One region of the Phyllobacterium sp. A18/5-2 genome, then DNA from elsewhere that is predicted to be linked to it. Evidence: riboswitches for the same ligand, from Rfam matches in the RefSeq annotation. Region 1 holds a riboswitch; each other region holds the start of a gene.

What was found. Region 1 has a riboswitch for cobalamin ahead of bluB (5,6-dimethylbenzimidazole synthase). Riboswitches for the same ligand answer to the same signal wherever they lie in the genome.
Region 2: it holds a riboswitch for cobalamin, as region 1 does, so the genes downstream of both, N8E89_RS01105 (CbtB domain-containing protein) here and bluB (5,6-dimethylbenzimidazole synthase) in region 1, are expected to answer to the same signal.
Region 3: it holds a riboswitch for cobalamin, as region 1 does, so the genes downstream of both, N8E89_RS12330 (ABC transporter ATP-binding protein) here and bluB (5,6-dimethylbenzimidazole synthase) in region 1, are expected to answer to the same signal.
Region 4: it holds a riboswitch for cobalamin, as region 1 does, so the genes downstream of both, N8E89_RS03370 (aromatic ring-hydroxylating oxygenase subunit alpha) here and bluB (5,6-dimethylbenzimidazole synthase) in region 1, are expected to answer to the same signal.

What each region holds. Positions count from the first base shown of each region.
Region 1 covers NZ_CP104966.1:387,279-395,056, reverse strand. The annotation lists gene ettA (energy-dependent translational throttle protein EttA) at 1-769, shown strand, start outside; gene N8E89_RS02000 (MOSC domain-containing protein) at 887-1,495, shown strand; cobalamin riboswitch at 1,522-1,709, shown strand; gene bluB (5,6-dimethylbenzimidazole synthase) at 1,756-2,508, shown strand; gene N8E89_RS01990 (DUF2293 domain-containing protein) at 2,441-2,758, opposite strand; partial or broken gene N8E89_RS01985 (ArsR/SmtB family transcription factor) at 2,887-3,895, shown strand; gene metF (methylenetetrahydrofolate reductase [NAD(P)H]) at 3,895-4,821, shown strand; gene N8E89_RS01975 (DMT family transporter) at 5,320-6,219, opposite strand; gene N8E89_RS01970 (alanine racemase) at 6,404-7,633, shown strand; gene N8E89_RS01965 (glycerophosphodiester phosphodiesterase family protein) at 7,732-7,778, shown strand, end outside.
Region 2 covers NZ_CP104966.1:201,632-209,409, reverse strand. The annotation lists gene N8E89_RS01115 (isobutyryl-CoA dehydrogenase) at 1-111, opposite strand, end outside; partial or broken gene N8E89_RS01110 (cobyric acid synthase) at 222-1,684, shown strand; cobalamin riboswitch at 1,742-1,977, shown strand; gene N8E89_RS01105 (CbtB domain-containing protein) at 2,027-2,206, shown strand; gene N8E89_RS01100 (CbtA family protein) at 2,330-3,061, shown strand; gene cobU (bifunctional adenosylcobinamide kinase/adenosylcobinamide-phosphate guanylyltransferase) at 3,093-3,611, shown strand; gene cobW (cobalamin biosynthesis protein CobW) at 3,631-4,683, shown strand; gene cobN (cobaltochelatase subunit CobN) at 4,698-7,778, shown strand, end outside.
Region 3 covers NZ_CP104966.1:2,483,807-2,491,584, reverse strand. The annotation lists partial or broken gene N8E89_RS12340 (DUF2126 domain-containing protein) at 1-1,771, opposite strand, end outside; gene N8E89_RS12335 (endonuclease domain-containing protein) at 2,173-2,496, shown strand; cobalamin riboswitch at 2,601-2,815, shown strand; gene N8E89_RS12330 (ABC transporter ATP-binding protein) at 3,097-3,897, shown strand; partial or broken gene N8E89_RS12325 (ABC transporter substrate-binding protein) at 3,897-4,843, shown strand; gene N8E89_RS12315 (FecCD family ABC transporter permease) at 5,132-6,154, shown strand; gene cysQ (3'(2'),5'-bisphosphate nucleotidase CysQ) at 6,157-6,960, opposite strand; partial or broken gene cysN (sulfate adenylyltransferase subunit CysN) at 7,176-7,778, opposite strand, start outside.
Region 4 covers NZ_CP104966.1:672,259-680,036, reverse strand. The annotation lists gene N8E89_RS03380 (fumarylacetoacetate hydrolase family protein) at 1-826, shown strand, start outside; partial or broken gene N8E89_RS03375 (L-fuconate dehydratase) at 866-2,150, shown strand; cobalamin riboswitch at 2,270-2,470, shown strand; gene N8E89_RS03370 (aromatic ring-hydroxylating oxygenase subunit alpha) at 2,590-3,831, shown strand; gene N8E89_RS03365 (FAD-binding oxidoreductase) at 4,091-5,194, shown strand; gene purU (formyltetrahydrofolate deformylase) at 5,250-6,146, opposite strand; gene N8E89_RS03355 (3-methyl-2-oxobutanoate hydroxymethyltransferase) at 6,150-6,947, opposite strand; partial or broken gene N8E89_RS03350 (NAD(P)/FAD-dependent oxidoreductase) at 6,960-7,778, opposite strand, start outside.

The DNA.
Region 1 (7,778 bases):
CGCTAACGATCAGCGTCCGGGCGATGCTCAGATACTCATTCCGGCGGGCGAGCGCCTTGGTCAGGTCGTGATCGAGGCAGAGAACCTTACCAAATCCTTTGGCGATCGCGTTCTTATCGAAAACCTCACCTTCAAACTGCCCCCCGGCGGCATTGTCGGCATTATCGGCCCTAACGGTGCCGGTAAGACTACCCTGTTCAAGATGATCACCGGTCAGGAAAAGCCTGATTCCGGCTCCATTCGCGTCGGTGACACGGTGCATCTCGGCTATGTCGACCAGAGCCGGGATCATCTGAAGGCTGACAAGAACGTCTGGGAAGAAATTTCCGGCGGCAATGAAATCATCAAGCTCGGCAAGCACGAAATGAATTCGCGTGCCTATGTCTCGGCGTTCAACTTCAAGGGCGGCGACCAGCAGCAGAAGGTCGGCAACCTCTCGGGCGGTCAGCGCAATCGCGTACATCTCGCCAAAATGTTGCAGGCCGGCGGCAATGTTCTGCTGCTCGACGAACCGACCAACGATCTCGACACCGAAACATTGGCGGCTCTTGAAGATGCCTTGGAAAAATATGCGGGCTGCGCCGTGATCATCAGCCACGATCGCATGTTCCTCGACCGTCTGGCGACGCACATCCTCGCATTCGAAGGCGACAGTCACGTCGAGTGGTTCGAAGGCAATTTCGAAGACTACGAGAATGACAAGATCCGCCGCCTCGGACCGGACAGCGTCAATCCAAAGCGTCCGACATACAAGCCTTTGACGCGCTGATCTTCCTGGGAGGGTGGAAACGCCCTCCCATCATCATTTTTGACGGATCCATCAGTCACATTTGCTGGTTTTCGCGGTCGATTTTTTTAAAGTACGGCGAGTTTCACGGAGCGCGCAATGACCGACCTGTTTGCAACAAAGACCGGGATTCTGCCCTCCCGCAAGATCGGTGGACGGGTTAGCGGCCTGTTCGAGGCGCTTGCAGGAGATTTCGTCACGACGCCGGCAAGCTCGCTCGAACTGACTTTTGACGGGATTGTAGGCGATTACCACGCCGGTGCCACCCGTAAGTCCGGCGGGCGTGAACCCTGGTATCCGCGCGGCACGGAGATGCGTAATGAACGCCAGCTTTCCATTCTCGCATCGGATGAGTTGAGGGAAGTCGCCAACGGCATGGGGTTGGCGGAACTCAGGCCGGAATGGATCGGTGGCAATATGGTTGTCGACGGTGTTCCATCGCTGTCGATGCTGCCACCACGCACCCTGCTGTTCTTCGAAGGCGGCGTGACCCTGAGGGTTGACGGTCAAAATGCGCCTTGCAAGGTGGCTGGGCGCTCCATCGGCGAGCATGCCGCTACGGCGGACCATACCACCACGGCGCTGGACTTTGTCCGTGTGTCGCGGCGTTTGCGAGGTATCGTGGCCTGGGTGGAGAAGCCCGGCACCGTTCGCGCTGGCGAAAAGGTCGATGTGCGTGTGCCCGAGCAATGGATTTATCAGCCCTGAGGCTTGCGCCAGAGATTTTTCTGTGGCGAATGGTTTGAAGGTCCGGTGCCTGCCGATTGAACAGATCGCGGGAGAATCGGGAAGCCGGTGAAAGTCCGGCACGTGCCCAACGCTGTAAAGGGGATGGGCCGCGCAAATGCCATGGATGTGTCCGGAAGGCGCGCGGTTCAGATGAACCTCAGTCAGAAGACCGGCCGGACCTTATAGCCCAAACCGCGCGGACGGCGGGAAGGGTTTTCAAGCGTTGTTGGGAGCAAACAATGCACGACATATCCTGTGGTCCAGTCACCGCGGCCGGCTTTTCCGATGAGGAGCGCGCCGCGGTCTACAAAGCCATCTATACCCGCCGCGATGTGCGCGACCAATTTCTGTCGCGGCCGATCCATGACGAAGTGCTGACGCGGCTCTTGGATGCCGCTCACCATGCGCCGTCGGTCGGCTTCATGCAGCCGTGGAACTTCATCGTCATTCGAGACGAAGCGCGAAAAGCGGAGGTGCACCGTGCCTTCACCCGCGCCAATGAGGAAGCGAAAGCGCTGTTCGCCGATGAACGGCAGGCGCTCTACGCGTCGTTGAAGCTCGAAGGCATCCTGAAAGCGCCGATCAATCTTTGCATCACCTGCGACCGGACGCGCGGTGGCAAGGTAGTGCTTGGCCGCACGCATAACCGGCAGATGGACATTTACAGCACCGTCTGCGCCGTACAGAACCTCTGGCTTGCGGCTCGTGCTGAAGGCATCGGTATCGGCTGGGTCAGTATCTATCACGATCGGGACCTGCGTAACATTCTAGGCATTCCAGACCATGTTGAGATCGTTGCCTATCTGTGTATGGGCTACGCCGATGAGCTTTATGATGCGCCGGAACTGGAAAAACGCGGGTGGCGGCTAAGGGTGCCGCTGGAAGACCTGATTTTCGACGAAGAATGGCAGGGGGAACCCACTATCAACTCGGATCTTCTTCGTCCGGATCCAGCAAGCGGGTCGCGCGCCACTCGGTCAGCTTCCGATTGATCGCATCAAGTACGAAGTAGCGGGCAGAATCCTTGTCATAGCCCTCGTCACGCAAGGCGTCATAATCCGTGTGCTGGTGGCGGACATGGGCCACCGCCGCTAGCCATACAGCGATTGGCGGTGGCAGCGTCCTCATATGCGGCGCGCCTGCCGCAGCGCGTATCGGCTCTGAATCCGAATAGGGAACAGCCGGGAGAAGCAGCGTCAGCGCCTTGTTGATGGCGCGCTGGCGATTTGTTCCTGTGCTCATGCGTCTTCCTTTGCGGCGATTCTCGCGGCTATTTCAGACGCGGCAAATTTTGTCGTCAATGGCAAAAACTAACTTGCCAAAACCTTATTTCTCACATAAACATATCTTTATGTCTTTTGAGGTGAATGATGGACAAGCGTGATCTCAATCTTGATCTGATGGTCGATACGCTGAAAGCAGCGGCGGAGCCAAGCCGGCTGCGGATCCTGGCGCTGTTGTCGCGGGGCGATCTGACCGTTTCGGACCTCACTTCCATTCTCGGCCAATCGCAGCCGCGCGTTTCGCGCCACCTCAAGCTGCTGTTTGAAGCAAGCCTGATCAATCGGTATCAGGAAGGTTCGTGGGCCTATTTCCGTCTGGCAGATTCCCTCATCGTCGGCGATATAGCCCGTTCGCTGCTGGATCGCCTTGATTACGCTGATCCTCTGCTGGAACGCGACCTTGAGCGCCTCTCCTCGGTGAAATTGCAGCTGTCGCGAGCGGGCCGCCGCTTACTTCAGCGCCAATGCGACAAGCTGGGATGTGATCCGCTCTTTGCATGTACCAGATGGCGCCGTGGAAGATGCTCTTTTGAAGATTGTCGGCCGCAAGCCATTCCAGGCCATGCTCGATGTCGGCACGGGCACAGGACGCCTGCTCGAGCTGTTCTCGCCGCTTTATGTGCGCGGCGTCGGTATCGACATCAATCGCGACATGCTGACCATTGCCCGCTCCAATCTGGACAAGGATGGCATTACCAATGCGCAAGTGCGCCATGGCGACGTTTATTCACTGCCGGTTGATCGTGAATCCTTCGATTTAGTGACCATTCACCAGGTCCTGCATTTCCTTGATAATCCGGCCGAAGCAATTCGCGAGGCGGCACGTGCACTGCGCGCAGGAGGGCGAATGTTGATTGTCGATTTCGCCCCGCACGAACTTGAGTTTCTGCGCGACAGCCATGCGCATGTGCGTCTGGGCTTCAGCGATACGCATATGCGTGACTGGCTTACTGAGGCCGGTCTGATGCTCGAGGAAAGTCTGGAACTTGAGCCGAAAGACAAAGACAAACTGACTGTCAAATTGTGGCTGGCACGCGACCCGCGCTTGCTGATTGCCGATCCCGCTTTAACCTCCCGCGTCACGGAGAGCGTATAATGAGTTTTTTCCGCCAGTCCCGCCGTCCCGATCTCGGAACCAATATCCGGGTTTCCTTTGAATTTTTTCCGCCCAAGACCGAGGTCATGGAAGAGCGGCTTTGGGAAACAGTGACGCGCCTTGCGCCACTCACCCCGGAATTCGTCTCGGTAACTTACGGCGCGGGTGGCTCAACGCGTGAACGCACTGCTCGCACGATCAAACGCATATTGACGGAAACCGACGTCAATGCCGCAGCACACCTCACTTGTGTCGATGCGACGAAGGAAGAAGTGGATACGGTCGTGCGCGAGTTTGCCGCCATGGGCGTGAAACGTTTTGTCGCGCTGCGCGGGGATCCCGCAAGCGGTGTCGGTGCCAATTACAAGCCAACGCCCGGTGGGTATGAAAATGGTGCCGATCTGGTCGCTGGTCTGAAGGCTTTCGCCGATTTTGACATCTCCGTTTCCGCCTATCCGGAAAAGCACCCTGAGAGCCCGGACTTTGCCACTGACATCGATATGTTGAAGCGAAAAGTAGATAATGGCGCCACGCGGGCGATTACGCAGTTCTTCTTCGAGAACGATCTCTATGAGCGGTACGTCGAGAAAGTACGTCGCGCCGGCATCTATATTCCCGTTCTCCCGGGAATCCTTCCGATCCACAATTTTACGCAAGTGACGAATTTCTGCTCGCGGGCGGGCACGCATATTCCAGGCTGGCTTACGGAACGATTTGACGGGCTGGAAAACGATCCGCAGACCCACCAGCTGGTTGCTTCGGCCGTTGCCGCCGAACAGGTGCTCGACCTGGTTGAGCGGGGCGTGCAGGATTTCCATTTCTACACGATGAACCGCGCCGATCTTGCTTTCGCGATCTGCCATCTGATCGGCATACGTCCAGGGAGCGGCGCGTTAGAGGGCGCCTTGGCTGGGGCCGCCGCTTGAGGTGAGGGATAGAACGGGAAGCGGCCCGGTTGCTATAACCGGGCCGTTCCATTTTGTTTCACTTTACTAACGGTCAGAGACCATCTCCGTCGCGCTCTTGTTTGACCTTAGGGTATCAGTCCTACGACCATTGCACCAATAAATGCGAACGCTGCACAGATCATAAGGACATTCATCGATCGAGTTAGTCCCATCGTTTGTCTCCTGCAGTTAACCGATTTAACATAGCGCAAATTTGCCACAGAAAAAGCCTAATTATTGCGAACTCGTGACAATGCGTGTAGAATTTTTTTGCCTAGGAACCATAAGTTTTTGAAATAAAACAGATTTATAGTAGCAAAAAAATTCTAAATTCACGATAAAATGTTCCAGAAACGGGTATATTTTTGCACTGCACAAGAATCTGCCATGGCTGCGGAATTTACCATATTTTGCCGCAATCCTGCCAGGATTAAGCCACGCATTTTGAGCTGTGCGATAAGAGGATTATTGAAAACTTTAGGCTTTTTGCTGTTTTTGCCAAGCAGTCTGAAGCCGTCCATCGATAATCAGCAGACCTAATGCGATCAGCGCCATGCCAAGGAAATCGTGAACCGCGAGACGCTCTCCGAGAAAAATTGTTCCAAGCAATATCGCGCTGACCGGGACGATCAATGTCACGAGCGACGCATTTGTGGCACCTGCCGTCCGCACAATAGAGAAATACAGAATGTAGGCGAAGGCGGTTGAGAGAAGGCCGAGGCCGAGAATGGCCAGCCAGACGCCGGTGTCTATTCTTGCCACATCGGGAACGCCATCATACGCAAGCACGACGGGGATCATGATTAGCGTTGAAGCGGTCATTTGCCCGGTCGATGTGATTGTTGGTGGCACCCCTTTGAAGCGCTTGGCGAGAATGCCAGCAAATGCATAGGAGAGGGTTGCACCGATTACAGCTATCTCCGCCCAAAGTGGTCCGCCCAAGCCGGTCAGAACGCCGGGTCCTATCATGACAACAAGTCCGAATATGCCCAGAAGAATCCCCGCCAGTTTGTTCACCGTGACCTTTTCGTCCACCGTCAAGACCGCAGCGACGACGACCGTCCAGATTGGTGTGGTGGCATTGAGGATGGATTCGACACCGGCGCCGAGCACCGTCTGGCCAATGAAGAGCAGCGAGAAGGGGATGACGTTCATGAGCAGTCCCAACCCGGCAAATTCAAGCGCATGCTGTTTGTAGTCCCAAAATCGGACGCCGCGGCTGAGCAGGTAGAGGTGCAGCGCCAATGCCGCTACCAATACGCGAAACAGAACGAGGGTCAGCGGCGGAACGACCTGGACCGCGACACGCGCAAAGAAGAAGGATCCACCCCAGATGGCGCCAAGCAAAAGCAATTGCAGCCAGGCAAAACCGGTCATGGCGAGGGGATTTGATGTCGTCGTTTCGGCCGTAGACACAATTACAATCCTTTAGGAAAAAATGCGGCTCAACAACCTACTTACCGTCTGAAAGATATAAAGCCACCCGATTCCTGCCGAAAGAAACCGACTTTCGTCTGTCATCCGTCCTTGATAAGAGTTTTCCATGACGCAGAACAAAACGATGCAACGATTCGCCTCGGCCCGTGAAGCAGCGCTCACCCTGCGGCCGGATCAGCCCGTTTATTGCTTTCGACCGCAAGTCCTGGTTGAGGACGCGCACCAGTTCAGACAAATGTTTCCGGGCGAGACGGCCTATGCGGTCAAGACCAACGGTGAACACCTCGTACTCGATACGCTGGCGCGCAATGGCATCAACATATTCGATGTTGCATCACCAGGGGAATTCGAAGCGGTGCGCAAGGTCGCTCCGAAAGCGCAGATGCTCTATATGCATCCGATCAAGGCGCAGTCCGATATACGCCTCGCTCTAGAAACCTATGGCATTCGCGTGATGGCCGTCGACCATGAGGACGAGATCGCCAAGGTGACACGCATCGTGCGGGCGCTGGACATCGATCCTGCCAGTGTTACCCTCTATGTACGGTTGCAAACCAAGGGGCATGCAGCCTACGAATTGTCCAAGAAGTTTGGTGCAGCTCCCGCTCACGCGGTCGAGCTTCTGCAGCGGGCGCATAAGATTGGCTACAACGTTGGCCTGTGTTTTCATGTGGGCAGCCAGATCGAGGACCCCGACACCTATGAGCGTGCGCTGAGTTCGGCAGACTGGGTGCGCAATCGTGCGGGTGTACCGCTGGCCGGCCTTGATGTCGGTGGTGGTTTTCCCGCCGAGTATGGGCATGACCCCAAGCGCAAGCATGTGGAAATGCCTTCGCTGGGTCAGCTGATGTCGCGGTTGCGCGGCGACATCAAGGAGTACGGCTTTGGCGATTTGCCGCTGGTGGCGGAGCCAGGACGCGTCATCGTCGCCAGAGCCTTCTCGCTTATCGTGCGCGTCCTGTTGCGCAAGGGCAGGCGGCTTTACATCAATGACGGTATCTGGGCATCGCTCTCGGATTCATGGACCGGCAAGATAACGCTGCCTGCACGCTTCATCCCCGATCCTGCCAAGAAGCACCGCAATGGCGATCCAAAGGCGATTGTGCCGTTCAAGGTTTGCGGGGCGACGTGCGACTCCGTCGATATCCTGTCGCGCCCGTTCTGGCTGCCGGAAACGGTCGACACGGGGGACTGGATCGAGATCGGTCATATCGGTGCCTATTCGCTATCGTTGCGCACCCGCTTCAACGGTTTCTATCCCGACACTTTTGTCGAGGTAGAGACACCATTCGACGCGGGCGATCGGCCCGAGGGTTTTGCCTCGCTCGAGACGATGGCCTACACAGAGCTTTAGAGCCTTTCATCAAAACGCGCCGTCGTGAATAGTGGCGAAATATATCTGTCACAAAAGGATTGTATCGACATCAATATTCTGAATTGAGAGATATATTGATGAGAATTGTTATTAATACTTTAGTCTTACTTATCTTTGCGGCAAT
Region 2 (7,778 bases), 190 kb from region 1:
TGCATTGGGCGCTACGCGGTCTGCTGCAAAAGCCCGTGCCATGTCCTGGATAGCCAATTGATCCTCGTTGAGTTCAAACTGGCCCGACGCGGATTCCACGCTGCTATCCATGGCTAACCTCCCTTTATTCTTAGTTGTTCCCCACTCTATCCCATGCTCCAAGCCGTGCAACGTCTTCGGTGGGGCTAGGAAGAGAAAGACATATCCGCTACTCAAAGCGCATGACACGCGCAATCATGTTGCAAGGAACCGGCTCTGACGTTGGTAAATCCGTCCTGGTGGCCGGGCTTTGCCGCCTTGCCCGCAATCGCGGGCTGAAAGTACGTCCCTTCAAACCGCAGAATATGTCGAACAATGCTGCTGTCAGCGACGACGGCGGCGAGATCGGCCGGGCGCAGTGGCTGCAGGCACTTGCCTGTGGCGTGCCATCCTCGGTGCACATGAATCCGGTGCTGCTGAAACCGCAATCGGAAACCGGCAGTCAGATCATCGTTCAGGGCAAGGTCTGGGGACAGGCCAAGGGCAGGGATTATCAGAAATTCAACGGCGCAGCTGCTCGATGCGGTGATGGCGTCGTGGAATGTTGTTTGCGATGGCGCCGATCTGGTAATCGTGGAGGGGGCGGGCTCACCTGCGGAAATCAACCTGCGTGCCGGTGATATTGCCAATATGGGCTTTGCCACCCGCGCCAATGTTCCGGTCGTCCTGGTTGGCGATATCGACCGGGGTGGCGTGATCGCGTCGATCGTTGGCACGCACGCGATCCTTCAGCCTGAAGATCGCGATATGATCATCGGCTACATCATCAACAAGTTTCGCGGCGACGTTTCCCTTTTCGACGAGGGGCTGAAATCGATAACCCAATTCACCGGCTGGCCGTCATTCGGCGTTGTCCCGTGGTTAAGGGATGCCTCCCATTTGCCTGCGGAAGACTCTGTCGTCCTGGAGCGGCTGGTCAAGGGTGAGGGGCGGGCGCTGAAGATCGCAGTCCCCGTTCTCGATCGCATTGCCAATTTTGACGATCTGGATCCGCTGATGGCGGAACCGCAGGTGGACGTCGTGATGGTCCGCAGCGGCGAAAGGTTGCCAGCGGACGCAGGACTGGTAATCATACCGGGTTCAAAGTCGACGATTGGCGATCTGTTGCGCTTCCGGGAAAATGGCTGGGATCGCGATCTCGACATGCACAGGCGGCGCGGCGGCCACATCATCGGCATTTGCGGTGGCTATCAGATGCTCGGCTGGACCGTTCGCGATCCCGATGGAATCGAAGGCGGTGTCACGGAAGCCGAAGGGCTGGGCCATCTTGATATCGACACGGTGATGGAACCGGAAAAGACTGTGCGCAACGTCGAGGCGCATTCATTGCAATTCGATCTTCCCTTGCAGGGCTATGAAATCCATCTCGGTAGAACGACGGGCCCGGACTGCGAGCGTCCGACAGCGCGCATCAATGGCACTGCAGACGGTGCTGCGTCCGTGGACGGCAAAGTCTTTGGTACTTATCTGCATGGGATATTCGGGGCGGATGACTTCAGAGCGGCATTGTTACGATCCATGGGAATTGCGGCCGAGTCATTTGACTATCGCGCCAGAGTGGATGCGGCCCTCGATCTCGATAGCCGGCCAACTGGCTGAAGTTCTCGATATTGACGCATTGTTGAAGGCAAAATCGCAGCGATGACGCGGCAGGCGGCGTTGGTGTCGCAGATCTGTTTGACATTTCTGGCGCTTGATGAATAACGTTCAACCCATGATTGGTTCCCGCATCGGCCAAAGGCCAAGGGATCAAAAGGGAATGTGACGGCCGTACCCATCAGGGCGGCCTAACCGCAGCCGACCCCGCGACTGTAGAGCGGCGAGGGTCAATGTCAGTGCCAGAAGCGAAAGCCGACGGCAGCCACTGGGAAACCGGGAAGGCGGCATTGATCTTGCGACCCGCGAGCCAGGAGACCTGCCAGTCATAGGGCAATAGTGCCGAAAACCGAAGGGGATTGTCCCTTCAAGGCCCTACACGGAGGTTGTTATGGCTGCTGCACGTACTTCGACTACGATTTCGCTCCCCCTCGCTACGCGTCTGACAACGGCGGTATTTTCGCTGATGCTCGGCGTGTTCATAATTTATGGCGTCGGCCTGTCCCATTCCGAAACGCTGCATGACACAGCGCATGACACCCGCCATTCATACGGATTCCCTTGCCACTAAGGCTGATAACGGCTGGATAGACTGATTCAGCCGCCAGCGCTTACGCATTGAAAAATACGGTTTGTTTGCCCGGGACGTTTTTGCGTACCCGGCATCTTGCTTTAGGGATTGGGAGCAGATCTCATGTTGGTAAAATATCTTCTGGCTACGATCGTAGCTGGTTTGTTGGCTGGTATCCTTTTGACGCCGGCCATGTATGTGCGGGTTGTTCCGCTCATTCTTCACGCCGAGGAATATGAAAATGCCGGCGGACACGAACATAGCCATGACACTGCTGCGGCGACCACGGCGGAAAGCGCACCAGCTGCCGTCGCTCCGCATGCGCACGAAGAAGAGGAGGCGGGACCTGAGCTTCCATTTGGACGACTCGGCAATACGCTACTGATCAACCTGGTTGCCGGTGCAGGCTTTGCACTCATCACAGGTGCTGCAGCGCTTATTCTCGGCAGGAAGATTACACTGCAGAACGGGGTTTACTGGGGTCTCGCAGGTTTCTTCATCTTCAATTTCGCACCCGCATTCAGCCTTGCGCCGGAATTGCCGGCAATGCCTGCCCCCGATCTCGCCGCGCGGCAGGCCTGGTGGCTTGTCACCGTCTTTCTCACAGCAGGCGGCGTCTATCTCCTCGTCCTTCGCGAGGAGGTTTGGGCCAAGGTCCTGGGTGTTGCGCTGATCGTTGCGCCGCATGTCTATGGTGCACCGGAAGCAGAAGATCTTTCGTCACCCGTGCCACCTACGCTCGCGTCGGAATTTGCTGTATCAACGCTGGCGACCAACCTGTTTTTCTGGGTTGTGCTTGGAACGGCGCTGGGCTGGGCCATTCAGCACTATGCGGCATCGGAGCTGGATGCCTGATGATAATTCCACCCCCAAAAGGCCCCCGGCAATGTTAGGACATGGGGTCACCTTTATCCTTGGCGGTGCGCGTTCCGGTAAATCTTCTTTTGCCGAGGGTTTGATTGAAGCATCCGGTTTGGAAGCTGTCTATCTGGCCACCGGCAAAGCGTGGGACGATGAAATGTCTGCGCGGATAGGGCTGCACAAAGCGCGGCGCGGCTCCGCCTGGACGACGATTGAAGTGCCACTCGATCTGGTCGGCCTTTTGCAAAGCGAATCCGCTGGCAACAGAGCGGTCCTTGTCGATTGTCTCACACTTTGGCTCACCAATCTGATGATGGCGGAGCGCGATATAGAGGCGGAGACGGCGGAGCTTGTGGCCGTGCTGCCACGACTCAAGGGGCCCCTGGTGTTCGTATCGAATGAGGTGGGTCTGGGAATCGTTCCGGAAAACCGCATGGCGCGCGAGTTTCGCGATCATGCGGGGCGCCTCCATCAAGCCGTGGCCGGGGCCGCGGCAACTGTCTATTTCGTGGCAGCAGGACTGCCGCTCAAAATGAAGGGATAAGAACATGCAGGGTCAAAAGATGCTTGATCAAAAGATTCCGGCAACGGTCATCACCGGCTTCCTCGGCTCGGGCAAGACGACGATGATCCGCAACCTGCTCGAGAATGCCAATGGCAAGCGCATCGCACTGATCATCAATGAATTTGGCGATCTGGGCGTCGATGGCGGTCTGCTCAAAGGCTGCGGTATCGAGGCATGCCGCGATGAGGATGTGATCGAGCTCAACAATGGCTGCATCTGCTGCACTGTGGCCGATGACTTCATCCCGACGATGACCAAATTGCTTGACCGTCCCGACCGTCCGGATCACATCGTGATCGAGACCTCCGGCCTCGCATTGCCGCAGCCGCTGGTTGCGGCCTTCAACTGGCCGGAAATCAAGACGCAGGTGACCGTCGATGGTGTCGTCACGGTCATCGACGCTGCCGCCGTTTCGGAAGGCCGCTTTGCCGACGACCACGATAAAGTCGACGCGCAGCGTGTCCAGGATGAATCGCTCGACCACGACAGCCCGCTTGAGGAACTGTTCGAGGACCAAATACGGGCCGCCGATCTCATCATTTTGAACAAAACCGACCTCATCAGCGGCGCTCAGCTCGACGCGGTCAAAAACGATGTACAGAGCCGGTCAATACGCGCGCTCAACATGGTTCCGGCGAGTTTCGGTAAACTCAGCAATCAGTTGCTGCTCGGACTTGGCGTGGGCACCGAGGACGATATCGCCAACCGCAAATCGCATCATGAGATGGAACACGAAGCGGGCGAAGAACATGACCACGACGAATTCGAAAGCTTCGTCGTCGGGCTTGGTCCGGTGGCCGAGCCGAAATCATTTGTCGAGAAGCTGAAGAGCGTGATTGCCGACCATGATGTTCTGCGGCTCAAGGGCTTCGTCAACGTACCTGGCAAGCCGATGCGCCTTGTCGTGCAAGCGGTGGGTTCGCGGATTGAACACTACTTCGACCGCAGCTGGCATCCGGGTGAAGAGCGCCAGACGCGACTGGTTGTTATCGGTCTGCACGATATCGACACGGCGGCCATCTCAAGTGCAATGAATGCCGCAGCGGCCTGATTAGAGGAAACTGAATGCATCTCCTGCTTGCCCAGAAAGGTACCATAGCCGAAGGCACCGAGGCGGTTGATCTCGGCCAGACGCCGGGGGATGTGCTGTTTCTCTCCGCCGCAGATACGGAGTTGGCGAGTCTCGCATCTGCCCGGCGGCAGGCCGGTGGTGGGGTGGCTCTGCGCCTCGCCAATATGATGTCGCTGGCGCATCCGATGTCCGTCGATGCTTATGTCGAGCGGACCGCGCGCCACGCCAAGCTCATTGTCGTGCGGATTATCGGCGGCGAGAGCTATTGGCCCTATGGGCTGGAAGCTCTGCATGCCTGCGCCGTCAATCACAAGGTCATGCTTGCCGTTCTGCCCGGCGACGACAAGCCGGATCCGGGACTCGACCGGTTCTCGACGATTGCCCGGCAGGATCGGGATGCGCTGTGGCACTATCTGCTTGAAGGTGGAGCGCAAAACGCCCAGCGCTTCCTCGACTATTGCGCTGCGCTGATCGACGGCAAGGACAAGCCGCAGGAAGCAGCGCCACTGCTTAAAGCCGGACTGTGGTGGCCGGGGAGTAGCGCTCCCTCGCTTGATGAAATGCGGAGGCACTGGCGGGAAGATTCCCCGGTTGCCGCGATTTGCTTCTACCGCGCGTTGGTGCAGAGCGGACAGACGCAACCGGTAGAGGCATTGATCGAGGCGCTGAAGGCAAAGGGCATGAATCCGATGCCGCTATTTGTCTCGAGCCTGAAAGACCCAGTCTCGGTGGCGACGCTGGAGGCCATTTTCGGAGAGGCCCCGCCGGCAGTCGTCCTCAACGCAACTGGGTTCGCGGTATCCGCGCCCGGCGCTGCGCGCAAACCCACCGTGCTCGAGCATGATGGCGCGGTGGTGCTGCAGGTGATCTTTTCCGGATCGAGCGCCGAGCAATGGCGCAATTCCGGCCAGGGACTCTCGGCTCGCGATCTGGCCATGAATGTGGCACTGCCGGAGGTGGACGGACGCGTACTTTCTCGCGCGGTGTCGTTCAAATCGGCACGGCAATACGATGAGGCGGTCGAAGCCAATATCGTCACGCATGAACCGCTGGCCGATCGCGTTGAATTCGTTGCCGCGCTGGCGGCGAACTGGGCGAGGCTGCGGGCAGCAAAACCCGAGGCGCGGCGTGTTGCACTCATAATGGCCAATTATCCCAACCGCGATGGGCGGCTTGGCAATGGAGTGGGCCTCGATACCCCGGCAGGCACGTGGCACATGCTGAATTCGATGCGCGATCAGGGCTATCGCATTGCCGGTATTCCCGCCAATGGCGACGCGCTGATCAACCATATGATGGCGGGGCCGACCAACGCAGCGAGCGATGGCAGGGAAATCCGCGAAACCATTTCCCTTAAACAATACAAGAGCTTCTTCGGGAAGCTTCCACAATCGATTCAGCAGGCGATTGTTGCACGTTGGGGCGAACCCGCCACTGATCCATACTTCATGGCGCAGGGAGAGATGTTTGCGCTGCCGCTCGCGCGCTTCGGCGAAACGCTGCTCGGTATTCAACCGGCACGCGGCTACAATATCGATCCGAAGGAGACATACCATTCGCCGGACCTCGTACCGCCGCATGGTTATCTCGCCTTCTATGCCTATCTGCGAGAGGTCTATGGAGCGCACGCCATCGTGCATGTCGGCAAGCATGGCAATCTCGAATGGCTTCCGGGCAAATCTCTCGCACTGTCGGAAACCTGCTATCCGGAAGCCGTGCTTGGCCCGATACCTCATATCTATCCGTTCATCGTCAACGACCCGGGCGAGGGAACCCAGGCAAAGCGCCGCTCGGCTGCTGTCATTATCGACCATCTTACACCGCCGCTGACGCGCGCCGAGAGTTATGGACCGCTGAAGGACCTCGAAGCGCTGGTGGATGAATATTACGAAGCCTCGGGTGTCGATCCACGCCGCTTGGTGCGGTTGAAAGTCCAGATCCTTGATCTGGTACGCGACATCGGGCTCGACAGCGATGCGGGTATTCATGACCATGATCCCGACGATCTCGCCTTGCAAAAGCTGGACGCCTATCTTTGTGATCTGAAGGAAATGCAGATCCGTGACGGCCTGCATATCTTCGGACGCTCACCGGAAGGGCGTCTGATGACTGACCTTGTTGTTGCCTTGGCACGTGTTCCGCGTGGTTCCGGCCATGGTGCAGATCAGAGTCTGCAGCGGGCGATCGCAAATGACCTCGGCTTCAATGACTTCGATCCGCTTGACTGCGAGATGGCCGCGCCATGGAACGGGGCTCGGCCCGATATCCTGCAGGCGGTTTCGGATGATCCATGGCGTATCGCGGGCGATACGGTGGAGCGTGTCGAACTTCTGGCAGCGAGGCTGGTGTCGGCGGAAGTCGAATGCCCTTCAACGTGGACGGCGACTGCCGAAGTGATTGAGGGCATCCGCACCAATCTGCATCCTGCTGTGATTGCCTGCGGCGACGCGGAGATGAAAGCCCTGTTGATGGCGCTGGACGGCCGGTTCATCGCCCCCGGTCCTTCAGGAGCGCCAACGCGTGGCCGCCCCGACGTGCTGCCGACCGGGCGTAATTTCTTTTCGGTCGATACGCGGGCCGTGCCAACGCCCGCGGCATGGGAACTCGGGCAGAAGTCCGCCGAGCTTTTGATCCGCCGTTACACGCAGGATCATGGCGAATGGCCGACTTCGTTTGGACTGACTGCCTGGGGCACGTCCAATATGCGCACCGGTGGTGATGATATTGCCCAGGCGCTGGCTCTGATCGGCGTCAAGCCGATATGGGACATGGCCTCACGCCGGGTCACCGGCTACGAAATTATCCCGATTGCCGTGCTCGGTCGTCCGCGCGTTGACGTCACCCTGCGCATTTCCGGCTTCTTCCGCGATGCCTTTCCCGAGCAGATCGCCTTGTTCGATACGGCAGTGCGGGCGGTCGGTGCTCTCGATGAGGATACTCAGGACAATCCGGTCGCAGCCAGAATGCGCAGCGAGCAGGCGCGGTTTGTCGCGGAAGGTATGGAAGACAAGCTGGCCAGGCAGCGCGCCGGTTTCCGCGTCTTTGGCTCCAAACCGGGGGCCTATGGCGCTGGA
Region 3 (7,778 bases), 1.6 Mb from region 1:
GCCGCGGTGAACGAAGCCACCGCCTGCGGCGCATCCCGCGCGGCCGGAGCTCCCGGTTGCGCTACTGAATCCGGCAGAGCATCGCGGTCGACCGATGGATCGAGCGGGACGATAAAAAGGATATTCCGATGGAGGAACATGCGGAAGAGAGCCAAGCGGCAGACGATAGCCAACAGGCGAATCCCCCGGCACCAGGAAAAGCTTGCCACGACGTGTCTTCCACTTTTCACTGCGCCAGCGCGGGCCGGCGGCTGCCTGGCTGTTCCAGCGCTGCACGGGCAGGACAAAGCCAGTTGGCTCGGTCAGACCGCGCTCGAAGACGCGGGCAATTCGACTGCGCTCTTCGGGGTCTTTAAGCTTTGAATTGGACGGATCGACATTTGCCGGAAGGTTGCCTTCCTTGACGATCCATTCGGCCGGATCCTCATAGGCAGGCGTGACCATCTCGTCTTCGACGCCGAGCACGCTGGCAATCCCGGTGAGAAGCTTTCCGGCATCGTCCGGCTTGACATTCGCCTTGCTGTTTTCCGGCGCAATCAGATCCGGATTGACCCAGATCGGCTTGCCGTCCTTGCGCCAATAGAGCGAAAAGGTCCAACGCGGCAGGCTTTCGCCGGGATACCATTTTCCTTGTCCATAATGCAGAAATCCACCCGGTGCGAAACGTTCGCGCAGACGGCGGATGAGCTTGTCGGCCTTGTCGCGCTTGGTCGGGCCGACAGCGTCCGTGTTCCATTCGCCGGATCTGAAATCATCGATGGAGACGAAGGTTGGCTCGCCGCCCATGGTAAGGCGTACATCCCGCTCCTTCAGAATACTGTCCACCTTTTTCTCCGAGCGCATCCAGCGCGGACCAGGATTCATCGGAGAACGGCTTGGTGATGCGGGGGTGCTCCGAAACGCGGGTGACACGCATGTCAAAGCCGAATTCGACATTGGCGGGTTCCGCCATGCCGGAAATCGGTGCGGCGTTACGATAATGCGGCGTAGCGGCAAGCGGCACATGACTTTCGCCTGTCAAAAGGCCCGACGTCGGATCGAGACCGATCCAGCCGGCGCCCGGCAGATAGACCTCGCACCAGGCGTGAAGATCGGTGAAATCCTTGTCGGTACCGGCAGGTCCGTCGAGCGAAACCAGATCAGGCTTCAGCTGGATCAGGTAACCCGAAACAAATCGCGCGGCGAGCCCGAGATGACGCAAGGCCTGCACCAGCAGCCAGCTCGAATCGCGGCAGGAACCGGTACGCACGTTCAGCGTCGTCTCGGGTTCCTGCACGCCCGTTTCCATGCGGATGACATAGCCGACCTCGCGCTGGATGCGCGCATTGAGATCCACCACAAAGTTCACGGTGTTGGTTGGTGTGCGATCGATCGTATCGAGAAACGCTTGCAGCAGCGGTCCGGCCGGTTCCGGCTTCAGATAAATCGAAAGGTCTTCGCTGATGTCTTGCGGATAGGTAAAGGGCCAGGTCTCCGCGACCGGCTCGACGAAGAAGTCGAACGGATTGTAGACAGTCATATCGGCGACGAGATCGACCTCGATCTTCAGCTCCGTCACGGGCTCCGGAAAGACGAAGCGGGCCAGGAAATTGCCGTAGGGATCCTGTTGCAGATTGACGAAATGATTGGCCGGACTGACCTTCAGCGAATGGCTCAACACTTTCGTGCGGGAATGCGGCGCGGGCTGAAGGCGGATGATCTGCGGCCCCAGCATGATGGGACGGTCATATTTGTAGTGCGTCAAATGATAGACTGCAGCGTGAATTGCCATGTCGCCTCAAATTGTTCTTCTAAATGCGCGTTCCCGAGAAACCTAGCGTACTCTATTGCGCAGTTCACGTCTTTAAATGCGGCTCTGCCAAATATTTTAGCACAATTAGAATTTGCCGCATTTACAAGCGTGCAGCGGCCAGTCGACCCACAACCCGCAACGTCATGCTGTTCACAACAATGCAACCTTGCATTCGTTGCCGCTCGCATTAAACCGAGCGACAGTTAGCGCATAACTTAAGGGCACCGCTTATCTCCCCCTTTGTGGGGGAGAAAGGATTTTCCTGGATTTAGCCTCTTTGCTAAATCCTTGGAAAATCCAAGAGAGGGGATTGAGAGATCCGTCAAGACACACCTCCAATCATTCGAACATACGCGCGGAAAATGCGCAGGGATGCAACTTTGGCGGAGAACATCCTGTGGCAAGCAATCCGAAACAATCAATTGGGCGGTTTGAAATTCAAACGGCAAGCGCCGCTTCTCGGCTACATAGTGGATTTCGCCTGCTTCAGATCAAGGCTGATTATAGAACTGGATGGGAGTCAACATTCAGGGTCCAACTCAGATGTGGAACGCGATAAATGTTTGAACGCATCAAGTTTCAAAACGCTGCGCTTCTGGAACGATGAGATCATTCGCAATCTGGACGGGGTATGTTCGCAGATTCTACACGAAGCCAACAAGCGACGAAGCGGAGTTCACATTCCCCTCTCGGGCGATTTCTAGCACTTGGCAAGGGCTAAGATGCTGAAATCGCTTTCTCCCCCGCAAGGGGGGGAGATAAGCGCCATCGAGGCAAATGAAACTGATTGCTTTGAGCATTTTTTCCTCTATTGATCGGTACTGATGGTTTCTTCGGCAAGACAACGCCGGAGATGAAAAGGGAACACGGTGAGGCGTACCCAATAGGGACCGAAACCGTGGCTGCCCCCGCAACTGTAAGCGGTGAGCGACGCCTGAACTATGCCACTGGTGATGAGCCGGGAAGGCAAGGCGAAGCCGAGACCCGCGAGCCAGGAGACCTGCCATCGAACCTGAAATTCGAACCGGACGGGGTGTGCCGGGAGCGATGCGATGTTTACCGCTGACGAGGGCCCGGACGTACGGGGCTGCCGGATAGCGGCTATATCTCGCGTGCGTTCCTGATTCCTGTCCTGACAAGTGGGCAGGCATGAACACCCGAACCCTCCCTCATCTGCCAATTCCATCCAGTGATTTCTTGATCACCGGCAAACAGAATCCCTTTACATACGTTATAACATTACTGTACGCATCCGTTACGCCAGTGGAATCCTGTTGCGTTACAATCTGCGGGAAACTTTGCCCATGAGCCATCTTGTCCTCAATGCCGACGCGGTGACATATCGCACCTCCGGCCAGACTCTCGTCGACGCGGCATCCCTGACAGTGGAATGCGGCTCCCGGCTGGCGATCATCGGTCCGAATGGTGCCGGCAAGTCGACTTTTCTGCGTATGCTCGCCGGTCTTCTGCAACCCACATCAGGCGATGTCTATGTGAACGGCAGCAGCATCAGCCGGTTGACGCCGCTTGCACGCGCGCAGCAGTTCGCCTTTGTCGGCCAGACCGACACGCCGGACCTGCAGCTGCTTGTCGAAGACTACGTCTCGCTCGGCCGTATTCCCCATATCGGCACCTTCACCAGGGCAAGGGACCGCGAAATCGTCGCGGAAGCGCTGCATCGCGCCGGGATTTTACCGTTTTCGCGCCGTTCCATTGGATCGCTTTCCGGCGGCGAGCGCCAGCGTGTGCAACTGGCGCGGGCGATTGCGCAAGCTCCCGCGGTGTTGTTCCTTGATGAGCCGACCAATCATCTCGATCCAAAGGCGCGCAGCGAACTCCTGTCGCTGGTGGCGGGGCTGGACGTGACGACAATCGCTGTCCTGCACGACCTGCCGCTGGTTGCGCCATTCGCCACCCATGTCGCGGTCATGCACAGCGCCCAGCTGGTGGCGGCGGGCACCCCCGACGAAACCCTGACGCCGCGCATCGTCAGCGACGTCTTCGACCTTGATGTCCTTCGCCTGCGTCATCCATCACAGGATCGCGAGCTGATGGTGTTCGAAACACCCGAAAAATCCGCACTTACCCACTCACGGAGTATCTGATGAAAAGAGCCGTCCTCGCCCTCGCCTTCGCGCTTCTGTCCGCACCTTCCTGGGCCTTTCCCGTTACCGTCGACAGCTGCGGCAAACCGCTGACCTTCGAAGCAGCACCGAAACGCGCCGTCATCCACGACATCAACATGAGCGAGATGGCATTTGCCCTCGGCCTCCAGCCGTCGATCGCCGGCGTTACCGGGATTACCGGCTGGTACAAGCTGGACGATGCCTTCAAGCAGCAGCAGGGCTCCATTCCGGAGCTCGCCCCCAAATATGCGACCCTCGAAAACCTTGTCGCAGCCAACCCGGATTTCTTCTTCGCCGGCTGGTATTACGGCATGAAGCCAGGCGGCGATGTCACGCCCGATACGCTGGCGCCCCATGGGATCAAGACGCTGGTCCTGACCGAAAGTTGCGTGCATCTCGACAAGAACCGCCCTGCCGCCTCGATGGACCTGCTCTACGGCGACATAACGAAACTCGGCCAGATTTTCGGTAAGGATGCGGAAGCCGAGAAACTGGTGTCCGGCTGGAAGGCGCAGCTTGCGGACATCAAAGAAGAATCAACAACACCGGCGATACCCGTGTTTTCCTTTACGATTCCGGTGAGGACAAGCCGTTCACGGCAGGCAAGTTTGCCATGCCCACGGCGCTGATCAGCGAGGCCGGCGGCACCAACATCATGGCCGACATGGAGACGAGCTGGGGCACCACCTCGTGGGAAACAGTCGCCGCCCGCAATCCGCAGTTCCTCATCCTGCTCGATTATCAGGATAATGCCGGATACCGGAAACTGCTCGACTTCCTCAAGGCGCACCCCGCCATGAAGGAGACCGACGCGGTGAAGAATGAGCGCTTCGTTGCCCTGCGCTATGCCGAGCTGACCCCCGGACCCGCCAACATCGAAGCGATCGAGAAAATCGCCAAAGCAATGCATCCGGAAGCCTTCTGAGTGATTATCTCCCCCTGGTGGCCGAAGGCGGGCCCGGGCGCCTTATCTCTCCCCTTGCGGGAGAGAAAGAGTTTTCCTGGATTTAGCCTCTTCGCTAAATCCTTGGAAAACTCAAGAGAGGGGATTTGAAGCGTACCATCGAAATCCCCTCTCTTGCGATTTCTAACACTTATCTGACGCTAAGATGTTGAAATCGCTTTCTCCCCCACAAGGGGGAGATAAGGGCAGCGTGCTTCCCACAAGGGAGATAATCGGTATCTGACGCCATGAATTAAGAGAACCCTTCCAATGTTTCCCGCTCGAATCAATCAACGCATAATGCTTGCTGCAGGGCTGATGCTTGTCATCGCCCTCGCCCTCTCCTCCATTGCCTATGGTTCGACGGTCATTCCACTGCCGGCGGTATTGAATGCGCTTGCCCATGCGGCCGGATTCAGCGACCTGACAACCAGCGGACCCATCGAGCGCATCGTCGTCGACCTTCGCCTGCCGCGCGTGGTGCTGGGGATTTGCGCCGGTGCGGGGCTCGGCATTATCGGCGCGATGCTGCAGACGGTAACGCGTAACGATCTCGCCGATCCCTTCCTGTTCGGGCTTTCCTCCGGGGCGGCCGCAGGCGCGGTCTCGGTGATCAGCATATTCGGTGACCGCTTCGGCATCTGGACCCTGCCGATCGCTGCTTTCAGCGGCGGCATGCTCGCGGCCATCATCGTGCTGTTGCTGGTGCGCCGCGTGCACGGCCAGGGACCGGAACGTCTGATCCTTGCCGGTCTCGCGGTCTCGTTCCTGTTTGCTGCGCTCACCAACTACATGGTGTTTTCCGGCGATCAGCGCGCCGCCCATTCCGTGCTGTTCTGGACACTTGGCGGATTAGGTCTCGCACGCTGGGATAATCTGCCGCTGGCGATGATCGGCCTCTTCGCCATCCTCGTCTACGCCCTCGCCAACCACCGCAATCTCGATGCGTTTCTCGCCGGCGAGAACACGGCGGAAAGTCTCGGCGTGCGCGTCACCCGCACCCGCAACACGGTGTTCATCGTCTGCGCGTTCTCCACTGCGATTTTCGTTTCGGTGGCGGGCGTGATCGGCTTTGTCGGCCTGATGATCCCGCATATCGCCCGCCGCTTCACTGGCCAGCTGCATGCGGGACTCGTCGTTACCTGCGCGCTGCTGGGTGCAATGCTGATCCTCCTCAGCGATCTTGCTGCACGGCTTCTGCTTGCACCGCAGGAACTGCCGATCGGCATCGTCACTAGCTCCGTCGGGGCCTTCTTCGTGGTGACGACATTGCTGCGCAGGCGGACGGGATAGCTCTAGAGCTTCCCGCGTGCCACGAAGCTGGGGTTGGCGAAATCTGCATCCTCTGCCTGGTTGCGGCGGCCATAGGTGAGCGGCTTGCCGTCGAGCGTCAGCGTTATCCCGCCCGCGGCACGCAGCACCGCGTCGCCAGCCGCCGTATCCCATTCCATCGTCCGGCTGAGCCGCGGATAGATATCCGCTTCTCCCCGCGCCAGCAGACCGAACTTGATCGACGAGCCGACCGACACGCAGTCGGCTATATTGAAATCCTTCAGATAGTCGTCCGTCTCCGGTGTGCGGTGCGAGCGGCTGGCAACGGCAATCATCTGTACCGGCGCAACCCGGCAGGAGATGGCCTTGCGCGATACGATCGTTCCGTTGTGATCGACCGTCACTTCCCCGGCGCCCTCGGGACCGCCAGTGAACAGCCAGCCTCGTACCGGCGCATAGACGATGCCAAGTACAGGCGCGCCGTTTTCGATCAGGGCGATATTGACGGTGAAATCGCCATTGCGATTGACGAATTCGCGCGTGCCGTCGAGCGGATCCACAAGATAAAAGCGCTCGCCGAGATCGCCGGGCACATGGCCGCCTGAGATCTCCTCTTCCGCGACGATCGGAATATCCGGCGTCAACCGGCGCAGCGCATCGACAATCATGGCTTCGGCCGCATGATCTGCTGCCGTCACTGGCGACTTGTCGTCCTTCAACGCAACGTCGCAGCCTTCCTCATAGATGCGCAGGATTTCAAGCCCGGCGGCGATCGCCGTGGTTTCAAAGATCTGAAGCAGAGCGGAGTGATTGAATTGCGAAAGCATCGTCACGGGATTTCCAGTTATAGCGCTGTTTATCTCCCCCTTGTGGGGGAGAAAGCGATTTCAGCACCTTGAGCCCTTCGCTCAGGTGCCAGAAATCGCAAGAGAGGGGATTTGCCTCACTGACTACCCCCTCACTTGGATTTTCCAAGGATCTAGCAAAGAAGCTAAATCCAGGAAAATCCTTTCTCTCCCGCAAGTGGAGAGATAGCCAGCGTTTAAATCGACCACGAACTTTGATCGTAATTGAAGATGATGCCGTGTTCAGTGAGCAGCTTTTCGACCTCCGAAGCAAGCTCTTCCGTCGTCCGGCCCACAGTCTTCAGGTGCAGCTCCGGATTTTCCGGGGGCTCGTAGGGCGAATCCACGCCAGTGAAATTCTTGATCTCGCCGCGCAGTGCCTTGGCATAGAGCCCCTTCGGATCGCGCCGGGCGCATTCCTCGAACGGCGTGTCGACGAAGATTTCCATGAACTCGCCATCGCTCAGCAATTCGCGCACCATCCGGCGCTCGGTGACAAAGGGCGAAATGAACGAGACCAGCACGATCAGGCCCGCATCCACCATCAGCTTCGCCACTTCGCCGACGCGGCGAATATTTTCCACCCGGTCTTCTTCGGTGAAGCCGAGATCGCGGTTAAGGCCGTGGCGCACATTATCGCCATCGAGGATATAAGTGTGCTTGCCCAGCGAGGACAGCCGCTTCTCGACGAGATTAGCGATGGTCGACTTGCCCGATCCGGAAAGCCCGGTGAACCACAGCACGGCCGGCTTCTGGTCCTTCTGCGCTGCGCGCGATGCCTTGTCGACGTCCAGCGCCTG
Region 4 (7,778 bases), 280 kb from region 1:
CGAGCCAGGACAGGAAAAGCCTGGCGTTCTCGATGGCAAAGGGCAAATCCGCGATCTTTCTGGCAAGGTGAACGATATTTCCGGGGCGGTGCTTGACCCGGACGCGCTGGCCAAGCTTGGCGATCTGGATGTCGAGAGCCTACCGATAGTCGGCGGCAATCCGCGTCTCGGACCCTGCGTCGCCGGTACCGGCAAGTTCATCTGTATCGGTCTCAACTATGCTGATCACGCCGCGGAATCCGGCATGGCCGTTCCACCCGAGCCAGTAATTTTCATGAAGGCGACATCGGCAATCGCAGGTCCAAATGACGATCTGGTCATTCCGCGCGGTTCGGAAAAGAACGACTGGGAAGTAGAGCTCGGTGTCGTCATCGGACGCACCGCAAAATATGTCACGCAAGGCGAGGCGCTGGATTATGTCGCCGGCTATTGCACGGTGCATGATGTCAGCGAGCGCGCTTTCCAGACGGAGCGTTCGGGTCAATGGACCAAGGGCAAGAGCTGCGACACGTTCGGCCCGACCGGTCCGTGGCTCGTGACCAAGGATGAGGTCGCAGACCCGCAGGACCTTCCCATGTGGCTGACCGTAAATGGCGAGACCATGCAGAACGGCTCGACCAAGACGATGGTCTATGGCGTTGCCTTCCTCGTTTCTTATCTCAGCCAGTTCATGAGCCTGCAGCCCGGCGACATCATCTCGACCGGCACGCCTCCCGGCGTCGGCATGGGTATGAAACCGCCGCGCTATCTCAAGGCCGGCGATGTCGTGGAACTCGGCATCGAAGGCCTGGGCACCCAGAAACAGGTGACGCGCGCCGACGCGTAGGCGCGCTGCACCCTTAGCAACAGATACATGAGGCATATCGTGACCCGCATTACCGATCTTCGCGTTTTTGATGTCCGCTTTCCCACTTCGCAAAGCCTTGACGGGTCGGATGCGATGAATCCGGATCCGGACTATTCGGCGGCCTATGTCGTGCTCGACACCAATGCCGACGGGCTTTCCGGCCACGGTCTCACCTTCACCATCGGGCGCGGCAACGAAATCTGCTGCCTTGCCATCGAGGCGATGAAGCATCTCGTCATTGGTCTGGAGCTCGACTGGGTGAAGGAAAATCCTGGTCGTTTCTGGCACTTCATTACCGGCGACAGCCAGCTGCGCTGGATCGGCCCGGACAAGGGTGCGATGCATCTGGCGACCGGCGCCGTCGTCAATGCGGTCTGGGACCTGCTCGCCAAGGAAGCGAAGAAGCCCGTCTGGCAGCTGGTCGGTGAAATGACACCGGAGGAGATCGTCAACATCGTCGATTTCCGCTACCTGACCGACGTTTTGACTCGTGAAGAGGCTTTGGCAATCCTGCGTAAGGCCCAAAGCGGCAAGAAGGAACGGATCGCGACGCTGAAGGCGGAAGGCTATCCCTGCTATACGACCTCGGCTGGCTGGCTCGGCTATTCGGATGAAAAGTTGCGCCGCCTTTGCCAGGAAGCTATCGATGCCGGGTTCAATCATATCAAGATGAAGGTCGGCCGCGATCTCGACGACGATATCCGCCGCCTGACCATCGCCCGCGAGGTGATCGGACCGGATCGTATTCTGATGATCGATGCGAACCAGGTCTGGGAGGTCAATGAGGCGATCGACTGGGTGAAGAAGCTTGCCTTCGTCAAGCCGTTTTTCATCGAGGAGCCCACTAGCCCCGACGATGTCGCGGGCCACCGCAAGATCTCGCCAGGCGATCAGTCCGGTCAAGGTGGCGACCGGCGAAATGTGCCAGAACCGCATCGTGTTCAAGCAGTTCATCGCCGAAGGCGCCATCGACGTGGTTCAGATCGATTCCTGCCGTATGGGCGGACTGAACGAAGTGCTCGCCGTGCTGCTCATGGCGGCGAAGTACGATCTGCCTGTCTGGCCGCATGCGGGCGGCGTTGGCCTGTGCGAATATGTGCAGCATTTGTCGATGATCGACTACGTCGCCGTCTCTGGTACCAAAGAGGGCAGGGTGATCGAATATGTCGATCATTTGCATGAACACTTCGTCGATCCCTGCAGTATCCAGAATGCGGCCTATATGCCGCCATCGCTGCCGGGCTTCTCGATCGAGATGAAGCCGGAATCGATCAAGCAATATCTGCACAGACCGATGGCCTGAACCGGCAAGGGTCCATGAAACGCGGCGGCAGAGATGCCGCCGTTTTCGTTTACGGATATGTGTCGTCTTGCGTAAATGCGATGTCGTTTCCGCACCTATTCTTTTTCTGTGCCGGATGCTTTTATCGGGACACTTGAGGTGCCGCTTTCTAGGGGAAGCGGAGAATTGGGAAGCCGGTCGAAAACCCGGCGCTGCCCCCGCAACGGTAGTGGAGTAAAACGCGGCAAAATAGCCACTGGGAGTGCACCCCGGGAAGGCGCCGTGAAGCCCGGCAAGGCAACTCCAGAGCCCGGAAACCAGCCCCGAGTGACAACACCGACTGATCGCGGTGGGCGATCAAGGAGCATGATTTTGCGCAGGCAACGCTTGTTGACTGTGCGGACGTTCTTCTCCGTCACCACCAGTCAGTTCTTTGCAGCTGTAAGGGCGAGGACACGACATGGATATTCGTAATGAACTGCTCCGGAATCTTCAAAACCGGAAACCGGGCTACGGACTTGAACAGGCCTTCTATTCCGATCCGGACTATTACCGTCTCGATATGGAAAACATCTTCTATCGCGACTGGCTGTTCATCGGTCATGATTGCGAAGTGGCGAAGCCGGGGAATTATTTCACGGTGCAGGTCGGCGACTATCCGGTTGTCATCGTTCGTGACCGGCAGGGAAAGATCAGAGCCTTCCACAATTCCTGCCGCCATCGCGGTTCACGCGTCTGCTCGGCCGAAAAGGGTACTGCGGCGAAGCTCGTCTGCCCCTATCACCAGTGGACCTATGAGCTCGATGGCCGCCTGCTGTTTGCCCGCCAGATGGGCGATGATTTCGACGCCAGCCAGCACAGCCTGAAGACCGTTCATTGCGAAAGCGTCGGCGGGTATATCTTCATCTGCCTCGCACCCGTTGCGCCGGATTTCGCAGCGACGCGCGCGCTGCTCGAACCCTACCTCGCGCCGCATCGCCTCACCGAGACGAAGGTCGCGTTCCAAAGCTCGATCGTTGAAAAGGGCAACTGGAAGCTTGTCTGGGAAAACAATCGCGAGTGCTATCACTGCGTCGCCAACCACCCTGAACTGTGCAAGACCTTCCCGGAGGCGCCGAGTGTCACGGGTATTCAGGGTTCCAAGGACGATCCGGAAATCGTCGCGCATTGGGACAAGTGTGAAGCCGTTGGCCTGCCGAGTGTCTTCCGTATTGCCGAGGACGGCCAGTACCGCGCGACGCGCGTGCCACTGTTGCGCGATGCCGAGAGCTATACCTTGAGCGGCAAGCGTGCCGTCGGCAGGCAGCTTAGCGATGACGTCAATGCCAAACAGATCGGTTCGCTGCTGCTCTATCATTACCCGACAACATGGAATCACATTCTTGGCGATCATGCGATCTCGTTCCGCGTGCTGCCGCTCGGTCCCAATGAAACGCAGGTCACCACCAAATGGCTGGTGCACAAGGATGCGGTGGAAGGCGTCGACTACAATATCGAAGAACTGACGCATGTCTGGCTGGAGACCAACGACCAGGATCGCCGTATCGTTGAAGAAAACGCCTTCGGTATCCGTTCGCCCGCCTACGAGCCTGGCCCTTACTCGGTTGAGCATGAAGGCGGTGTGCTGCAGTTCCTCGAATGGTACAGCAATGCGATGGAGACGCGTCTCTCCGGCGACAAGAAACTCAGCAGGGTAGCTTAATGACGAGAGCGAGAGTGGGCCATATTGCGCCAGTTCTGTTTCTCGGATGGCGAGACAGCCCACGAGAAAGGTGGCGAGGCCGATGTCTTTCCATCGAACGATGCCGCCTGACAAAGTGGATGGCCGCCAGCCAGAAACCCGAAGGGCCGAGCGAATTCGGGCCAAATCCTTCGGGGCTCGGCTTTGGCCGCACAACCAGTGCGACCGCGCCAATCCCCTCGACCTTGTCCGCGAATTCTCTCCGGCAGAACGGTGCAATATGACCTACTCTCGCTCTGGGGGTGTTCCTCAGAACTATCCACACCTCGACCAGATGCAGCCGTGGAATGACCGGCTGCATCTGCTTGAGTGCCTGTCAATTGTTGAGGAAGCGCCCAATGTGAAGACCTTCACCTTCAGGTCGGACAATCAGAACTGGTTCCGCTATGAGCCGGGCCAGTTCATGACTTTCGAACTGCCGGTGCAGCCCGAAGCGGTGCTGCGCACCTATACGCTCTCCTCCACCCCGTCGCGGCCCTTCACCATCGCTGTGACGGTCAAGGCGCAGGAGGATAGCATCGGCACGCGCTGGATGCTGGATCATTTGACACCCGGCGTGCGGCTCAAGGCATTCGGCCCGCTTGGCGATTTCTCCATGCGCAAACATCCGGGCGGAAAATATCTGTTTATCTCGGCCGGATCCGGCATTACCCCGATGATGTCAATGACCCGCTGGATGCATGATTGCGCGCCGCAGAGCGACATCAGTTTCGTCACCTGTGCGCGCCGCCCCAGCGATATCATTTTCCGCAAGGAACTCGAATATCTCATGAGTTGCATGCCCAACCTGAAGCTCGCCTTCCTCATCAAGGAACACGAGATGGGCCAGGTGTGGACCGGCATTCGCGGCAGGCTCGAAGCACCAAAACTGCCGCTGCTCGCCCCGGATTTCAAGGACAGGACAATATTCTGCTGCGGACCGGAAGGGTTCATGCGCGATGTCCGCACCATGCTGGAAGCATCGGGTTTCGACATGAACCACTATCATCAGGAAAGCTTTGGTCCCGCCGCCGAGCCGGTTTTGCCGATGATGGATGACATCTCGACAGAAGCTGTCGAGGCGGCATCGACCGTCACATTCTCCATGTCGGGAATGGATGTGCCATGCGTTGCAGGCGACACGATTCTGAAAGCGGCGCGCGGCGCCGGTATCCGAATCGCAGCGGCCTGCGGATCCGGTCTCTGTGGCACCTGCAAGGTGATGAAGATTTCCGGTGAAGTCGACATGGACCATAATGGCGGCATTCTCGACGAGGAAATCGACGAGGGTTATGTCCTCGCCTGCTGCTCCAAGCCACTCGGCAATGTCGAAATCGAGGCTTGAGAAATCTCTAAACTCAGCCTGATGGGCATCTACCCATCAGGCCAAGCCGCTCGTCTTAAAACACCACGGTCTTGTGGCCGTTGAGCATGACGCGGGATTCGAGGTGCTTCTTCACCGCCCGTGCCAGCACCCGGCTTTCGATATCGCGGCCGGTGGCCACAAAATCCTCGGCGCTCATCGCGTGGCTGACCCGTTCGGTCTCCTGCTCGATGATCGGACCTTCGTCGAGGTCCGGGGTGACATAATGCGCGGTGGCACCGATCAGCTTGACACCGCGCTCATGCGCCTGGTGATAGGGCTTGGCGCCCTTGAAGCTGGGCAGGAACGAATGGTGGATGTTGATCACCTTGCCGAACAGCCGCTTCGACAGATTGTCGGACAGCACCTGCATGTAGCGGGCGAGGATGACGAGGTCGGCACCGGTGTCCTTGACGATCTGCAGCAGCGCCTCTTCCTGTTCCTTCTTGTTGTCCCTGGATACCGGCAGCACGTGATAGGGGATGCCCTCATGCTCGGCAAAGCGGCGGCTGTCCTCGTGGTTGGAGACGATGGCGGCGACATCGGCATCGAGCCAGCCAACCTTGATCTGGTAGAACAGATGCAACAGGGCATGGTCGAACTTCGACACCATGATGATGATCTTCGGCTTCTTCGCCTGATCGACCAAAGTGGTCTTCATGTCGAAGCGGTCGACACATGATTTCAGGCTGCGTTCGATGTCATCCTTGACGATCGCTTCCGGCGTGGTGAAGGCGATGCGCATGAAGAAGCGATTGGTCTGCCGGTCCCAGAACTGGTTGCTCTCCGCAATATTAGCGCCGGTACCGGCAAGTTCCGTCGTCACCGAGGCAACGATGCCGGGCTTGTCTTCGCAGGAGAGGGTGAGCACGAAGCGATGTGCATGCTCGGCCGCTTTCGATGCGGCCAGGTGATTTTGGGGCTGATGATCCATAAGTTAAACTCCAGGAAGCTCTTTCAGGAAACGGTCCAGTTCGTCACGCGGAATTCCAACCACATGTTCGGGCCCCGGATAGTTTTGTGCGTGCACGTCTGCGACAAACTCGGAAAAGGCTGCGACTCTCTCCTGCTGCAGGCGGTCATATTCAGCCGAAAAGTTGCGGTAGACCTTGGCATGACGCGGATAATGGCCGCGATTTGAACCGAGAACGTCCTGTGCGAACAGATATTGCGCGTCGCAACCCGTGCCCGCACCCATCGAGATCATGAACATCGACGTCCGCTCGGAAATGGCACGTGCTACGTCGACGGGAACCACCTCGATTTCCGCCGCAAAGGCACCGGCGTCCTCCAGCGCTTTGGTCTGCCGCCAGATTTCCAGTGCACTCAAGGCTGTCTTGCCGACGGCTCTGAATCCCCCGGTCCAGGTTGCTCTGGAAGGAATGAGCCCGACATGGCCGCAAACCGGGATACCTTCGTCACGCATCCGCCGCACCGTGGCGAGACTTGCGGCGCAATAGACCGCATCCCCGCCCGCACGCAGCGCCTTGAATGCGGCGCGCAGATAGTCCTCGGCCGTAATGAAATCCCCATATTCGAGGCCAGGGAAGGTGAAGGCTGAGGGTGCGGCGTCGCGAAACTCCGGCGTGAGCAATGCGGGCGGCACCGACAGCATATCGACGCGCGCCCGTTCAGCGGCTTCCGCTTCTTCAAGCGTCTCCACGCGCAGCATCGTCAATTGGCGGCGGCCCTTCAATGCGAGGATGTCCGCTACCGTAGGTCGTCCGTTGGCCATTTCCTGTCCTGTCTATGCTGCGAGGAGCGATTTCAGTCTGACGCCGGGTGCCGCAAGCTGGATGGGGTCGGGTCTGGCGCCGCGGGCAATGAGCATTTCGGCAAGCCTTATGTCCTTTGCGACCGCATTGCCGGGGCCGATACCGCTTGCGGCGGCAAGGCGGCCGTCGTCAGTGAGGTGAAAGAGGATGAAGGCACCATCGCCTAGCTGACGGCATATGGTCTGCGTGCCTTCGTCCGGCAGTCCGGCAACCTGCAGACCAAGCTCATATTGATCCGACCAGAACCACGGAACGGCCTGATGCGGCTCAAGCGATCCGAGCATGTTGCGGGCCGCAAGAGATCCTTGCTCCTGGGCATTGCGCCAGGCCTCGAGCCGCACACGCCTCCCGCCATAAATGGCCAGCGGGAACGTGCAGCAATCGCCGGCCGCGAAAATATCGGGGTCACTGGTCTGCAGCCATTCATTGACGACAATGCCGTTGCCGGTCTCAAGACCGGCCGCCTCTGCCAGCCCTGTGACCGGCGATGCGCCGATGCCGATCACGGCAAGATCGGCCGCGACGATATCGCCGGTCGAAAGGGTGATCGCTACGTTGTTCGCATTGTCGGCAATGGAGACAATCCCGGTATCGCAGCGGATGGTCACGCCTTCCTCGCGGTGACGCCGGTCGATGACTTGAGCGATTTCCTGCGGCACGCCTCGCATCATGATGCGGGCTTGTGCCTCGATCACGGTCACTCTCGCTCCGCGCCTGCGGGCGCTTGCCGCAAGCTCGAGTCCGATGAAGCCACCGCCTACGATCACGATGCGCGCGTCCGGCCGGAACTT